DNA from 2 places in the Prauserella oleivorans genome. Region 1 is predicted to be linked to the other one. Evidence: riboswitches for the same ligand, from Rfam matches in the RefSeq annotation. Region 1 holds a riboswitch; the other holds the start of a gene.
What was found. A riboswitch is a leader RNA that binds a small molecule or an ion and turns the genes downstream of it on or off. The one in region 1 is predicted to bind cobalamin.
Positions count from the first base shown of each region.

Region 2: another riboswitch for cobalamin. It lies ahead of ACFSZT_RS05230 (ABC transporter substrate-binding protein); the one in region 1 lies ahead of ACFSZT_RS26115 (putative cobaltochelatase).

Region 1 covers NZ_JBHUNT010000001.1:5,307,925-5,315,095, forward strand. The annotation lists gene cobC (Rv2231c family pyridoxal phosphate-dependent protein CobC) at 1-259, opposite strand, end outside; gene ACFSZT_RS26105 (cobyrinate a,c-diamide synthase) at 252-1,595, opposite strand; gene cobO (cob(I)yrinic acid a,c-diamide adenosyltransferase) at 1,589-2,203, opposite strand; gene ACFSZT_RS26115 (putative cobaltochelatase) at 2,235-4,280, opposite strand; adenosylcobalamin (AdoCbl) riboswitch at 4,291-4,444, opposite strand; gene cbiE (precorrin-6y C5,15-methyltransferase (decarboxylating) subunit CbiE) at 4,496-5,722, shown strand; gene cobM (precorrin-4 C(11)-methyltransferase) at 5,719-6,474, shown strand; gene ACFSZT_RS26130 (cobalt-precorrin-5B (C(1))-methyltransferase) at 6,471-7,171, opposite strand, start outside.
Region 2 covers NZ_JBHUNT010000001.1:1,043,581-1,050,751, forward strand. The annotation lists gene ACFSZT_RS05195 (DUF1416 domain-containing protein) at 19-324, opposite strand; gene ACFSZT_RS05200 (sulfurtransferase) at 324-1,160, opposite strand; gene ACFSZT_RS05205 (DUF4395 domain-containing protein) at 1,215-1,649, opposite strand; gene ACFSZT_RS05210 (TlpA family protein disulfide reductase) at 1,791-2,300, opposite strand; gene ACFSZT_RS05215 (LmeA family phospholipid-binding protein) at 2,311-3,249, opposite strand; gene ACFSZT_RS05220 (response regulator transcription factor) at 3,432-4,184, shown strand; gene mshD (mycothiol synthase) at 4,212-5,132, shown strand; cobalamin riboswitch at 5,130-5,313, shown strand; gene ACFSZT_RS05230 (ABC transporter substrate-binding protein) at 5,372-6,400, shown strand; gene ACFSZT_RS05235 (FecCD family ABC transporter permease) at 6,397-7,171, shown strand, end outside.

The DNA of each region.
Region 1 (7,171 bases):
GCGGCCGCCAGGCCGACGCCAGCAGCGTGAACGCCTCCGCCGCACCGGCGGTGGGCAGCACGTCGGCCGGGTCGCGGCCGTGCCGCGCGGCGAGCGCTTCCGTGGCGCCCCGGACGTCGGGGTAGGCGGCGAGGCCGGCCACGCAGTCGCGCAGTTCCCGCAGCAACCATTCCGGCGGCTCGGCCAGCCGGACGTTCACCGCGAGGTCCACCAGACCCGCGCCGACCTCCCGGTCCCCGTGATGCAGCAGGTCAACCATGCCGTCGTCCACTGTGGACAGCCTGCGCGAAGCGGCGGGCCAGCCCGGGGTGACCGGCCCAGTGCAGGTGGAGGTAGGAGGCGTGCAGGGTCGGCGTGGCGAATCCCTCCGGCTCGCCGGACCACCGCCACGCGGGCGAGGGCCCCGACCGCGGCGTGACGACGGTGCGGTGGAACTCGTGGCCGCGCACCTGCTCGCCCGCCGCGGCGAGGACGTTGTCGTGCACGGCCGTCGCCGTGCGGTATCCGAGCGCGCCGCCGCGGGTCATGCGTGCGGTCGCGTCGAGCGCGCCGACCATCGGCAGTCCGTCCAGCTCCCGGCACAGGTACAACAGCCCGGCGCACTCGGCGACCACGGGCATCCCGGCCGCCAGGGCACCTGCCAGCTCGCGCCGCAACGACTCGTTCGCCGACAGCTCCTCCAGGTGCGCCTCGGGGAAGCCGCCACCGAAGTACAGCCCTGCGCATCCGGGCGGCAGCGTCTCCTCACGCAGCGGGTCCAGGTCCACGAGGTCGACACCCTGCGCGGCGAGCAACTCCGCCGTCTCCGTGTACCGGAACGTGAACGCCTGCCCTGCCGCGGCCGCCACCACCGCCCGTGGCCCCTCTCGCTCGGGCCCCGCCGACCACGGCGTGCCGCCCAGCCGCGGCGCACCCCGCGCCACCCGCACCACGGCGTCGAGATCGACCCCGCCCGCGACCCACTCGGCGAGCTTCGGCAGCAGTCGCCGTGATTCGGGCTCCCGCTCCCCCGCGGGCACCAGGCCGAGGTGCCTGCTGGGCGCGTGGATGTCGTCGCTGCGCCGCAGGGCACCGAGCACGGGGATGCCGGTCGGCGCGAGCGCGGCGCGGATCTCGTCCTCGTGCCGCTGCGAGCCGAGCTTGTTCAGGATCACGCCCGCCAGCTCGATGCGCGGGTCGTAGTGGGCGAAGCCGAGCACGGTCGCGGCGACGCTGCGGCTCGCGGCGCTCGCGTCCACGACGAGGACGACGGGTGCGTCCATCAGCCGCGCGACGTGCGCGGTGGACGCATAGCCCTCCGTGCCGAGCGCGCCGTCGAACAGCCCCATGACGCCCTCGATCACCGCCACCTCGGCGGCGCGGGAACCGTGCAGCAGCAACGGAACGACGCGGTCCTCGCCCTGCAGGAACGGGTCCAGGTTGCGGGCGGGCGTTCCCGTGGCCAGCGCATGGTAGCTCGGGTCGATGAAGTCGGGACCGACCTTGTGTCCCGAGACGGCCGTGCCCCGGCGGCGCAGGGCGGCCATGAGTCCGGTCGCGACGGTCGTCTTGCCGTGTCCCGACCCCGGCGCCGCGATGACGACCCTGGCTACCATTCGATGCCCCGCTGACCCTTCTGGCCCGCGTCCATCGGATGCTTGACCTTGGTCATCTCGGTCACCAGGTCGGCGGCGTCGAGCAGGGCCTGGGGTGCGTTGCGGCCGGTGATCACGACGTGCTGGCGGCCGGGCCGCTCGCGTAACGTGGTGACCACGTCGTCGACGTCGACCCAGCCCCAGTGCAGTGGATAGGTGAACTCGTCCAGCACGTAGAAGTCGTGCCGCTCGCCGGCGAGCCTGCGCTTGATCTCCGCCCAGCCCTCGCGGGCGCTCTCGGCGTGGTCGGCGTCGCTGACCCGCTTGCGGGCCCAGCTCCAGCCCTCGCCCATCTTGTGCCACTCGACCGGGCCGCCCTGGCCGGTCTGCTCGTGCAGGCCGCCGAGCGCGCGGAACGCCGCCTCCTCCCCGACTCGCCACTTGGCCGACTTGACGAACTGGAACACGCCGATGGCCCAGCCCTGATTCCACGCGCGCAGCGCCATGCCGAACGCGGCGGTGGACTTGCCCTTCATCGGCCCGGTGTGGACGGCCAGGATCGGGCGGTTGCGCCGCTGGCGCGTGGTGAGCCCGTCGTCGGGCACGACCCCCGGTTTGCCCTGCGGCATCAGACAGCCCTCCGGTCTCCTGCGGACGTCATCAGGCGGCCCTCCGTTTCACCTCGCGGGTCAGCGCGTCGGCCGCCACCTCACCGAGCGGGACGTGCTCACCACCGAGCCTGGCCGCGAGCCGTGCGGCGAGCCCGAGCCGCATGCGCCCGCTCTCGCAGTCCATCACGACGCTCGACACGCCGGTGCGCGCGAGCAGGTCGGCCGCGGCGTGGGAGCGCGCGACGGCGTCCGTGCCGCTGGTCGCGCGGCCGTCGGTCACCACCACGAGCAGCGGCCTGCGCCTCGGGTCGCGCAAGGCCTCGACGCGCAACACGTCGGCCGCCCTCAGCAGTCCCTCGGCCAAGGGGGTTCGCCCGCCGGTCGGCATCGCCTCGAGCCGGGCCGCCGCCACGTCCACGCTCGCCGTCGGCGGCAGCGCGACCTCCGCGCCCGACGCCCGGAACGTCACCAGGCCGACCTTGTCGCGCCGCTGGTAGGCGTCCAGCAGCAGCGACAGCACCGCGGTCTTGACCTCGCGCATCCGTGCCTTCGCCCCCATCGAGCCGGAAGAGTCCACACAGAACAGCACGAGGTTGCCCTCCCGGCCCTCCCGGCGGGCGTACCGCAGATCGTGCGGCCGGAGCACCAGAGCTGGGCCACCACGGCCGCGTGCTCGCTGATGCGGTGCGGCGGCCCGGACGGTCGCGACCAGGTGCGGCACACCGCCGCGTTCCCCGGCCGGGCGTACCCCGACCGTCCGGCCCCGGTCGCCGACCGCCCGCGAGCGCCGACCGTGCGCACCCGACCCGGTGCCGGAGACGCTGAACAGCCGCGCCCGGTACGGCGTCCCCGCACCGACCTGCCGCTCCCCCGTGTGTCCGCCGTTCCCGTCGCCGTGTCTGCCGTCTGTGTCGCCGTGTCTGCCATCTGTGTCGCCGTGTGCGCCGTTCCCGGGCTCCGGTGCGCCGCCCCCACCATCCGGACCGCCACCATCGGGCCCGTCACCGCCGGGTCCCGGACCACCACCGCCATCCGGACCGTCGCCGTCACCGTCCGGCCCGTCGTCAGGAGGTCCCGGTGTGGGCGGCTGGGCATCACGCAAGGCCTGCTCCAGCTCCTCGGAGTCGATCCCCGGCGCGTCGAACGGGTTACGCCTGCGCCGATGCGGCAGCGCCAGCCGGGCCGCCACGCGGATGTCCTCTGTGGACACGGTGTCGCGGCCGCACCAGGCGGCGTGTGCGGTGGCCGTGCGGGCGGTGACGATGTCGGCGCGCATGCCGTCGACGTCGAACGCCGCGCACACCTCGGCGATCTGCAGCAGCGACTCGTCGGTGAGCGTCACGGACGGCAGGAGGCGCTGCGCGGCGGCGATCTCGGCGGCCAGCGCCGCGTCGGAATCGGCGTAGCCGGCGGCGAAGGCGTCCGGGTCGGACTCGTAGGCCAGCCGCCGCCGTACCACCTCCGCGCGCTCGGCCGCGTCCCGGCTGGAGGCGACCTCGACGGTGAGCCCGAAGCGGTCCAGCAACTGCGGCCGCAGCTCACCTTCCTCCGGGTTCATGGTTCCGATGAGGACGAATCGGGCCGCGTGCGACACCGAGACACCCTCGCGCTCCACGGTCACCCTGCCCATCGCCGCGGCGTCGAGCAGCGTGTCGACGAGGTGGTCGTGCAGCAGGTTGACCTCGTCGACGTACAGCAGGCCACGATGCGCGCCCGCCAGCAGGCCCGGCTGGAAGTCGGTGACGCCGTCGCGCAGGGCACGTTCCAGGTCGAGCGAGCCGACCACGCGCTCCTCCGCGGCACCCACGGGCAGTTCGACGAGCCGGGCCGGCCGCCGGTGCGCGGCCGGGTCCGTGGCGTGCGGGCCGTCGGGGCAGCCGGGATCGGGCCGGGCGGGGTCGCACGAGAAGCGGCAGCCGTCCACCACGTCGACGTCGGGCAGCAGGCCCGCCAGCGCGCGCACCATGGTCGATTTCGCGGTGCCCTTCTCGCCGCGCACCAGCACTCCGCCGATGGCGGGCGAGATGGCGCACAGCACGAGAGCCAACCGCAGCTCGCCCATTCCGACGACTGCCGTGAACGGGTACGGCCGCATCCGCACACTCCCTTGCTCGACGGTGGGTGTCCTCGCCCACGCTGCGCCAGCACGACAAGGCGACCACCGAAGCTCTGACTCCTGGCCCGACAGACCAGTCACAGTGGCGGGACCGTCCCGGATTCGCACCGGGTTCCACGACGATCGCGGTGCGATCATCGCACACGTTCCACCGGCCTCAGGTGTTCGCCACGACACAGCTACCGTGCGTGGACGTGACGATCGTGGTGGTGGGCATCGGCGCCGACGGGTGGGCTGGGCTGCCGGAATCCGCTCGCGCCGAGGTGCGGGCGTGCGACGTGCTGTTCGGCGGACGCAGACAGCTTGACCTGGTGCCGGACGGCCCGTACGAGAAACACGCGTGGCCGAGCCCGTTGCTGCCCGCGCTCGACGGCCTGCTGGCCGAGCACGCCGGGCGCCGCGTCGGTGTCCTCGCCAGCGGCGATCCGCTGCTGTCCGGGATCGGCGGCACGCTGGTGCGAAGGCTGGGCGCCGAGCGGGTGCGGGTGCTGCCCGCCGTGTCGTCGGTGGCGCTGGCACGCGCCCGGCTGGGCTGGACCGCCGAGGAGACCGAGGTGGTGAGCGCCGTCGGCCGCGACGTGCACCGCGTGCTGCGGGCCGTCGCGCCGGGGCGGCGGCTGCTCGTGCTCAGCGCGGGTGCCGACACGCCCGCTCGCGTCGCCGCGCTGCTGACCGACCGCGGCTACGGTGCGAGCAGGCTCGCCGTGCTCGAGGAGCTCGGCGGGCCGGACGAACAGCGCCGCGACGGCACAGCCCGCGACTGGCCGCACGCGCCCGGCGCGCCGCTGAACGTGCTCGCCGTCGAGTGCGCGGGCGGGCCCGCGTTCTCCCTGCTCGCCGGGCTACCCGACGACGCCTTCGAGCACGACGGCCAGCTCACCAAACGCGATGTGCGCGCCACCGCCCTCGCCCGGCTCGCGCCGCTGCCCGGCGAGCTGCTGTGGGACGTCGGCGCCGGGGCGGGCAGCATCGCCGTCGAGTGGTGCCGCGCGCACCCGGCCAATCGCGCGGTGGCCGTCGAGTCGCGGCCCGACCGCGCCGAGCGCATCGGCCGCAACGCCGCCCTGCTGGGGGTGCCGGACATCCGCGTGGTCACCGGCGCGGCACCGGAGGCGCTCACCGGGCTGCCCGAGCCGGACGCGGTGTTCGTCGGCGGCGGCGTCAGCGCGCCCGGGGTCCTCTCCGCGTGCTGGCAGGCGCTACGTCCGGGCGGCCGGCTCGTCGCCCACGCCGTGACGCTCGAGGCCGAGCAGGCACTCACGCGCGGCCACGCCGAGCACGGCGGCGAGCTGACCCGCATCTCGGTCGAGCACGCCGCACCGCTCGGCGGCCTCACCGGCTGGACCCCCGCCCGCACCGTGACGCAGTGGACCGTCACGAAACCGCCGACCGTCGACCACAGTGGAGTGACCAAGCAGTGACCGTGCATTTCATCGGCGCCGGCCCGGGCGCCGCCGACCTCATCACCGTGCGCGGGCAGCAGCTGCTCGCCCGCTGCGCCGTGTGCCTCTACCCGGGGAGCCTCACGCCCGCCGATCTGCTCGCGCACTGCCCACCGGACGCGCGCCTCGTCGACACGGCCGACCTCACGCTGGACGAGATCGTCGCCGAGCTGGTGGGCGCGCACGAGGCCGGCGCCGACGTGGCGCGGCTCTGCTCCGGTGACCCGGCCGTCTACAGCGCCGTCGCCGAGCAGATGCGCAGACTCGACGCGGCCGGGGTGCCCTACGACGTCACTCCCGGCGTGCCCGCGTTCGCCGCCGCCGCCGCGACGCTCAAGCGCGAACTGACCGTCCCGACCGTCGGCCAGAGCGTGATCCTCACGCGCACCCAGGCCCGCTCGACCGCCATGCCCGAGGGCGAGGACCTCGCCACCCTCGGCAAGTCCGGCGCCACGCTGGCCCTGCACCTCGCGGTGAACCGGATCGAGCAGGTGGTGGCCGAGCTCCTGCCGCACTACGGCGCCGACTGCCCCGCCGCGGTGGTGGCCCAGGCCAGCCAGCCCGGCGAGACCGTGCTGCGCGGCACGCTCGGCGACATCGCCGCCCAGGTCCGCGAGGCGGGCATCACGCGGGCGGCGATGATCCTCGTCGGCCGGGTGCTCGCCGCCGAGAACTTCCCGGACAGCTTCCTGTACTCGGCGAGCCGGGAACGCAGCGCACGCGGCAGCTAACCGGCGCGCCCCACGATCGTGCCCGCGCGGTCGATGGCCACGACGTCGACCTCGACCGGAGCATCCCCGAGCACCTCCGCCGCCTGCCGGCGCGCCCGCTCGGCGACCAGCTCGCCCAGCGCCAGCCCCTCGGCGTGGGCGAGCTCCAGCGCGTGCAATGCCGTGTTGGCGTCCCGGATCGGCCCGGCCAGCTGGGGGTGTCCGGCGTCCGCGGCGAGTCCGGCGAGCAGTCCGAGATCGACCTGGGAACGCTTGGAGTGCAGGTCGAGGTAGCCGGCGGCGAGTTTGGACAGCTTCGCGAACCCGCCGGCCAGGGTCAGCCTCGGCACGGGATGCCGCCGCAGGTACTTGAGCACCGCGCCCACGAAGTCGCCCATGTCGAGCAACGCCGTCTCGGGCAACCCGTACAGCTCGGTGACCACGCGTTCCGACGTCGAGCCGACCGCGCCGGCCACGTGCCGGTGTCCCAGCGCCCGCGCGACGTCCACGCCGCGGCGGATGCTGTCGATCCACGCCGAGCACGAGTACGGCACCACGACGCCGGTCGTGCCCAGCACGGAGAGCCCGCCGACGATGCCCAGCCGGGGGTTCCACGTGTGCCGCGCCATCTCCTCACCGTGCGGGATGGCGATCTCCACCACCACGTCGCCGGACCCGCCGTGGGCCGCCGCGACACGCTGCACCGCCTCGGTCATCA
Region 2 (7,171 bases), 4.3 Mb from region 1:
CGATGTGCGGAGAACGCGTCAGCCGACGGCGATGGTGACCTGGTGGACACCGGGGCCGCCGGCCTCGACGGAGGCCTGGCCGTTGCCGGTGCGGTGCAGGGCACGCACGGTCCAGGAGCCCGGCGCCGCGTAGAACCGGAAGTCACCCTCCGGCGACGCCTGCACCTCGCCGCAGAACTCGCCGTCGGAGTTGAGCAGCCGCACGTAGGCACCGCCGATCGGACCGTCGTTGCCGGTCACCTTGCCGGCGACCACGGTCTGGCCGCCCGTGTCCTCGTCGGCCGCGACCGCCGTCTGCACGGGAGCGCCGCATCCGTCCGTCATCAGTTGCCTCCCGTCTCGACCGGAACGCCGACCAGCGAGCCGTACTCGGTCCACGAGCCGTCGTAGTTCTTCACGTCCTGCAGCCCGATGAGCTCGTGCAGCGCGAACCACGTGTGGCTCGACCGCTCACCGATGCGGCAGTAGGCGATGGTGGGCTTGGAGGTGTCCAGGCCCGCTTCCTTGTACAGCTGCTCGAGCTCCTCGGCGGACTTGAACGTGCCGTCCTCGTTGGCCGCCTTGGACCAGGGGACGTTCACGGCGCTGGGGATGTGGCCGGCGCGCTGCGCGGTCTCCTGCGGCAGGTGCGCAGGGGCGAGCAGCTTGCCGGAGTACTCGTCGGGCGAGCGGACATCCACGAGGTTCTTGGTGTTGATGGCCTCGACTACCTCGTCGCGGAACGCGCGCAGCGAGAGGTCCTGCTCCTTGGCCTGGTAGCTGGTGCGCTCACGCTGCGGGACCTCGGTGGTGAGCTCGCGGCCGTCGAGCTCCCACTTCTTGCGGCCGCCGTCGAGCAGCTTGACCTTGTCGTGGCCGTAGAGCTTGAAGTACCAGTAGGCGTACGCGGCGAACCAGTTGTTGTTGCCGCCGTAGAGGATCACCAGGTCGTCGTTGGAGACGCCCTTCTCCGAGAGCAGCTTCTCGAAGCCTGCCTTGTCGACGAAGTCCCGGCGGACCGGGTCCTGCAGCTCGTTCTTCCAGTCGATCTTGACGGCGCCGCGGATGTGGCCGCCGTCGTAGGCCGTCGTGTCCTCGTCGACCTCGACGAACACGACACCCGGCGTGTCCAGGTTCTCCTCTGCCCACTGGGTAGTGACCAGGACGTCTTCACGGCTCATTGACCGGCACTCACTTTCTTCTTCAACTGGTGACAGGGATACGTACTCTTGCGATCAGGCTTGCTCGGCCCGCGGCGAGAGGCGCTTGAACAGCAGGTACATCTCGCAGCCGAGGCAGAAGTTGAACGCGGCGTTGAGGAACGCGGCGAACAGCGCGAATGCCGTGGCGACGATGCCGAGCGTGGTCACACCACTGGCATACCCGACCGTGCCGACGAGCGCGAACACGAACCCGACCGCCTGGGCGAACCGCAGCGGAGCCGCGTCCTCCCGCTCGTCGGTGGGCCCGAGCCTCGGCGCCAGGAGCACCCGGTACAGCACCGAGTAGGGCGCGGGCTTCAGGCCGATGAACGCGCCGATGCCGAACACCACCGTCTGTGCCGCGAGCAGCGGCCACCAGCCGGTGAGCAGGACTACGGCGAGGACGACCGTCGTCACGGCCGCGGCGAAGCGCGGTCCGCGTGGATCGACTGCGGGTCCTGCGGGCATGTCACCTCCTGGCGTCGTGGCTACGTCGGGCCGGAACTTGCGGAGCCGACGAACACAGGCTGCTGCGCACGCGGCACAGATCGACCGCGCGCCGCTGCGTCAGGAGGTGGTTGGGCAGCCTGTCCACGGTGATCAGCCTACCTAGGCTCCCTGATCGCGGGAACCGCGTTCAGTCTGTGGGACGAGGTGCGGTTCGAGCGCCGCGAGCAGCTCGGCGCTCTTCGGGACGCCGCCGACCCGCAGCAGCTCCCGCCCCTGCGGCGCGTAGGCGATGGTCGTCGGGGTGCGCAGCACGCCGAGGTCGTGGGCGACGTGTGGCCGGTCGGTGACGTCGAGGTCGACGTGCCGCAGGCCCTCGGTGCGCTCGGCGAGGTGCGAGAGCAGTGCCCGCGTCTGCCGGCACGGCGCGCAGAACGTGGTGGAGATCTGGACCAGTGTCACGGCGTCGCCGTCCAGAACCTCGGCGACGGCCGCGGGCAGAGTGTCCGCCGTTCCGGTAGCCGTGTCTGCCGTTCGCGTAGCCGTGTCTGCCGTTCCGGTAGCCGTGTCTGCCGTTCCGGTCAGGCGTATGCGGCCGTCGCGGCGGCGCATCGCCACCCCGACGACCAGCCCGGCCACCAGCGTGACCAGCAGCACGACCAGACCTGTCACCACACGTCCCCTACTGAGCGGAGTCGGCACCGGCGAAGGTGACGTTCTTCGCCTCGCCCTTCAGTGTGATCGAGCCGGGCGCCACCGTGACCGCCGTGGGGGTGACCGTGAAGGGCAGGTCGCCCGCGTTGATGTCCGCCTCGAAGTTCGGCAACAGCTGTTGCTGCACAGCCTGGGGAACGACCGTCGTCTCCTGGTCATTCCCGAACTGCAGCCGGTGCGGGGTGATCTTGATGGTCGTGCCGTCCAGCTGGATCATCGCGAAGGCGAAGATCTCCACCTCCTCGCCCGCGATCTGCACCTTGCCCGACAGCCGGACTCCCGCGGTGCTGTCGTCGGACTCACCGGACTCGCCGGACTCACCCGACTCGCCGGAATCCCCGGAGTCGCCGGACCCTCCCGAGTCGCCCGAGCCGCCGGAGCCGTCGGAGTCACCGGAGCCGCCGGTGTCGTTGCCCGAGCCCTCGCCGTTGCGGACGTAGGACTCCGACGACGGCTCGATCTGCAGGTCCTTGATGTTGTGCAGCGGCTTGACCTGGTTGATGTCGCTCGCCTTCAGCGTGACCTGGCCTTCGAGGTCGCCGATGTTGATGTTCTCGACGTTGCCCGCCGTGAGGTCGGACAGCGGTGCCGTGACGTCGCGCAGCTCGGCGCGGACGGCGACGTCCGACAGGATGTCCTGCACCTGCACACCTTGGGCGGACACGCTGATGTGGTCGTACTCGCCCGAGATGGCCTGGGTGGCGAACGGGAAGCCATGGATCGTGACCGCCGGATCGTCGCGCAGCCCCAGTTGCTCGCGCGCCTTCTGGGAAACGGTGTGCTCGGCGAACGCCGCCGCCGCGAAGTCCGCACCGACGAGGAGGCCGGCCAGCACGATCAACACCGTGATGAGCCTGCGGGCCCGGCGTCCGGAGCGCCGTCGAGGTGACCGGGCTTGCTGGGTCACAGCATTGCTCACAATCCGCTTCCGATCTGTTACGTCATGGTTCCGGCGGGTGCACAACTGTGTGCGAAAGGGTGTGATGCCCGTTTCACGACAGCAGACATGTCACACCACCGCGGGTTATTCTCACTGACGACCTGCCCGAGTCCGACTCGAGGCGATCGAAAACACGTGAGGCGGTGGCGATGAGCCTGGACTTGCTGGTACTCACTCCGGAATCCGATGCCACCTCGGTACTACCCGCTCTCGACCTGCTCCCGCACACCGTACGCGTGCGGGCGCCCGAGGTCACCGCGCTGCTCGACGCCGGCCACCGTGACGTCATTCTGCTCGACGCACGCACGGACCTGGCGTCGGCCAAGAGCCTGAGCCGGTTGCTGAAGGGCGCCGGCGACGAGGACGCGACGACCCCGGTCATCGCGGTCGTCGGCGAAGGCGGCCTCGTGGCGGTCAGCGCGGAATGGCGCACCGACGACATCCTGCTCCCCACGGCTGGCCCGGCCGAGGTGGACGCCCGGCTGCGGCTGGCGACCACCAAGGACGGCGCCACCACCCAGGTGGACGCCGAGCTGCGGGTGGGCGACCTCGTGATCGACGAGGCGACCTACACGGCGCGGCTGAAGCGGCGCACGCTCGAGCTCACCTACAAGGAGTTCGAGCTGCTCAAGTACCTCGCGCAGCACGCGGGCCGGGTGTTCACCCGCGCCCAGCTGCTGCAGGAGGTCTGGGGCTACGACTTCTTCGGTGGCACCCGGACCGTCGACGTGCACGTGCGGCGGCTGCGCGCGAAGCTCGGCCCCGAGCACGAGCAGATGATCGGCACCGTGCGCAACGTCGGCTACAAGTTCGAGCGCCCGGCGAAGAGCACCGGACCGGTCAAGGGCGGCACCCCGGCCGTGCCCGAGTCCGTGGAGGTCACGGAGTACTCCAACCGCTGACCCCGGCCGGGCGATTAGCCTGAACCCATGCTGGAACTGGCGTGGGTGGACGACCTCGACGACGCGCGCACCCGAGCGGTGCGCGCGTTGTTGTCTGCGGCGAGGAAGACCGACGGCCGGCCCGAGATCGAACCGGGAGGCGAACTGCCCGGCGAGTTCCGCGGCGGGCGCTACCTGCTGGGCGCGGTCGCCGGCGAGCTCGTCGGCGTGGTCCACCTCGACCCGGGCGGTGACGCCTTCGGCAGGCAGGTCGCCGAACTGATCGTGCATCCGGACCACCGGCGCCGGGGGTACGGTGCCCGCCTCGTCGAGGCGCTGCTCGCGGAGGTGCCCGCCAACCTGCGGGTATGGGCGCACGGCGACCACCCGGCGGCCGCCCGGCTGGCCGAGCGGTTCGGGCTCGCGAGGGCCAGGGAACTGCTGGTGATGCGGGTCGACTCCGAGGGCGCAGACTGGCCGGAGCCCACCCCACCAAGGGGCGTCTCGCTGCGGACGTTCGTTCCGGGCAAGGACGAGCAGGCCGTCATCGACGTCAACAGGCGTGCCTTCGACTGGCACCCCGAGCAGGGCACGTTCACCGTCGAGCAGCTCACCGAGGCCGAATCGCAGAGCTGGTTCGACGCCGACGGCTTCTTCCTCGCCGAGAACGCCGAGGGCCGGGTCGTCGGCTTCCACTGGACCAAGGTCCACCCGCCCAACCCGGAGCGGTTCGGCGGTGAGCCGGTGGGCGAGGTGTACGTGGTCGGCGTGGACCCGGCCGCCCAGGGCGGCGGCCTCGGCCGGGCCCTGACCCTGGCCGGCCTGCGCTACCTGCGCGAGCGTGGCCTGCGCCAGGTGATCCTCTACGTCGAGGGCGACAACGCGCCCGCCGTCGCCGTCTACCGCAGGCTCGGTTTCGAGCGGCACGAGGTCGACGTGCAGTACGCCACCGGTGACGCCGCGGCGTGATAGCGTCGCGCCGCCAGTCGTACTCACGCACGTCGTGAGTCAGGAAATCCGGTGCGAATCCGGAACTGACGCGCAGCGGTGAGGGGGACGGGCGGGACAGCACGCCACTGGACTCGGTCTGGGAAGGCGTCCCGTCCGGACGATCCCGAGTCCGAAGACCTGCTGGCACCGGTCTTGTGCCGGAAGTCGCTGTCCGCTTCGGGCTCCGCGTTTGGGCCCGCCGACGCAGAGGAACGTCCGTGCCGCTGCACCGCACCACGTCCTTGATCGCCGCCCTTCTCGCCGTGCTGCTCCCGCTCGCCGGGTGCGGAGCCGCCGCCGGCCCCACGGCTCGGCAGGCGGCGCCGGGCTACCCCCGCACGGTCGCCAACTGCGGCTTGCCCACCCGCGTCGAGGCGCCGCCGCGGCGCGTCGTGTCGCTGAACCAGGGCAGCACCGAGATCCTGCTCGCGCTCGGCCTCGGCGACCGGCTCGCGGGCACGGCCACCTGGACCGATCCGGTCCGCCCCGACCTCGCCGAGGCCAACGCGCGCGTGCCGAGGCTGGCCGACAACATGCCGTCGTTTGAGGCCGTGCTCGAAGCCGAGCCCGACTTCGTCACGGCGTCCTTCGCCTCGACGCTCGGGGTGGGCGGCGTCGCCACGCGCGAGCGGTTCGCCGAGTTCGGGGTGCCGAGCTACCTCTCCCCGGCCGACTGCGTGAAGGACAACAGCGGAGGAGGCGACGGCCGCCGCGGTACGCCGCTGACGATGGAGACGATCTACCGCGAGATCCGTGAGCTGGCGAGGCTGTTCGGCGTGGAGGAACGCGGCGAGCGGCTGGTCTCCGACCTGCGCGGGCGGCTCCACCGGGCCACGGCCGGGCTCGACGCGTCCGGGGTGACGCTGCTGTACTGGTTCGCCAACTCCGACTCGCCGTATCTGGCGGGGTGCTGCGGCGCGCCCGGCATCATGACGGAGGCCGTCGGTGCGAGGAACGTCTTCGACGACACGCACGACGAGTGGCCGCAGATCAGCTGGGAGACCGTCGCCGAGCGGGATCCCGACGTGCTGGTGATCGGTGACCTTACCCGCAGGTCGCAGACCGCCGAATCGGCGGCCGCCAAGATCGAGTTCCTCGAGTCGCACCCGGTGACGCGCGACCTGGACGCCGTCCGGCACAAACGCTACGTCCTGCTGAGCGGGCAGGCGATGAACCCGACGATCCGCACGGTCGATGGCGTGGAGGAGCTGGCGAGCAAGCTGCGCGAGTTCGGGCTCGCCAGGTGAGCGTCCGGCAGGCCTCGCGCGTCGCGTCGCCGGTCCTGCTGCTCGGCGGAGCCGCGGTGCTGGTGGCGTCGGTCGCCGTGGCCATCACGATCGGTCCCGCGGACATCCGGGTCGGTGACGTGTGGTCCGCCGTGGCCGCGCGGCTCGGGGTGGGCGAGTCGGCCCTGTCGGTGCTCCGGGACGGCATCGTGTGGAACCTGCGGTTGCCCAGGACGTTGCTCGCGGCGGTGTGTGGTGCCGGGCTGGCCGTGTGCGGCGCGATCATGCAGTCGCTGCTGCGCAACCCGCTGGCCGACCCGTTCGTGCTCGGGGTGTCCTCCGGCGCCTCGACGGGGGCCGTGCTCGTGGTGGTGCTCGGAGCCGGTGGCGGCGTGCTGTCGCTGTCGGCCGGGGCCTTCCTCGGCGCCGTCGGGTCGTTCGCGCTGGTCCTCGCACTGAGCCACACCCTCGGAGGCACCACCGACCGGGTCGTGCTCTCCGGGGTGGCCGTGATGCAGCTGTTCTCGGCGCTGACGTCGTTCATCGTGCTCACGTCGGCCGATGCCGAGACCACGCGCGGCGTGCTGTTCTGGCTGCTGGGCTCGCTGAGCAACGCGGGCTGGCCGGAGATGGTCACGTGCGCGTCGGTGCTGGTGGCGACGCTGCTGGTGTGTGGTGGGTACGCCCGCTCGCTGGACGCGTTCGCGTTCGGGGAGGACGCCGCCGCGACGCTCGGAGTGCCGGTCGCGCGGACGCGGCTGGTGCTGCTGTGCGTGACCGCGCTGCTCACCG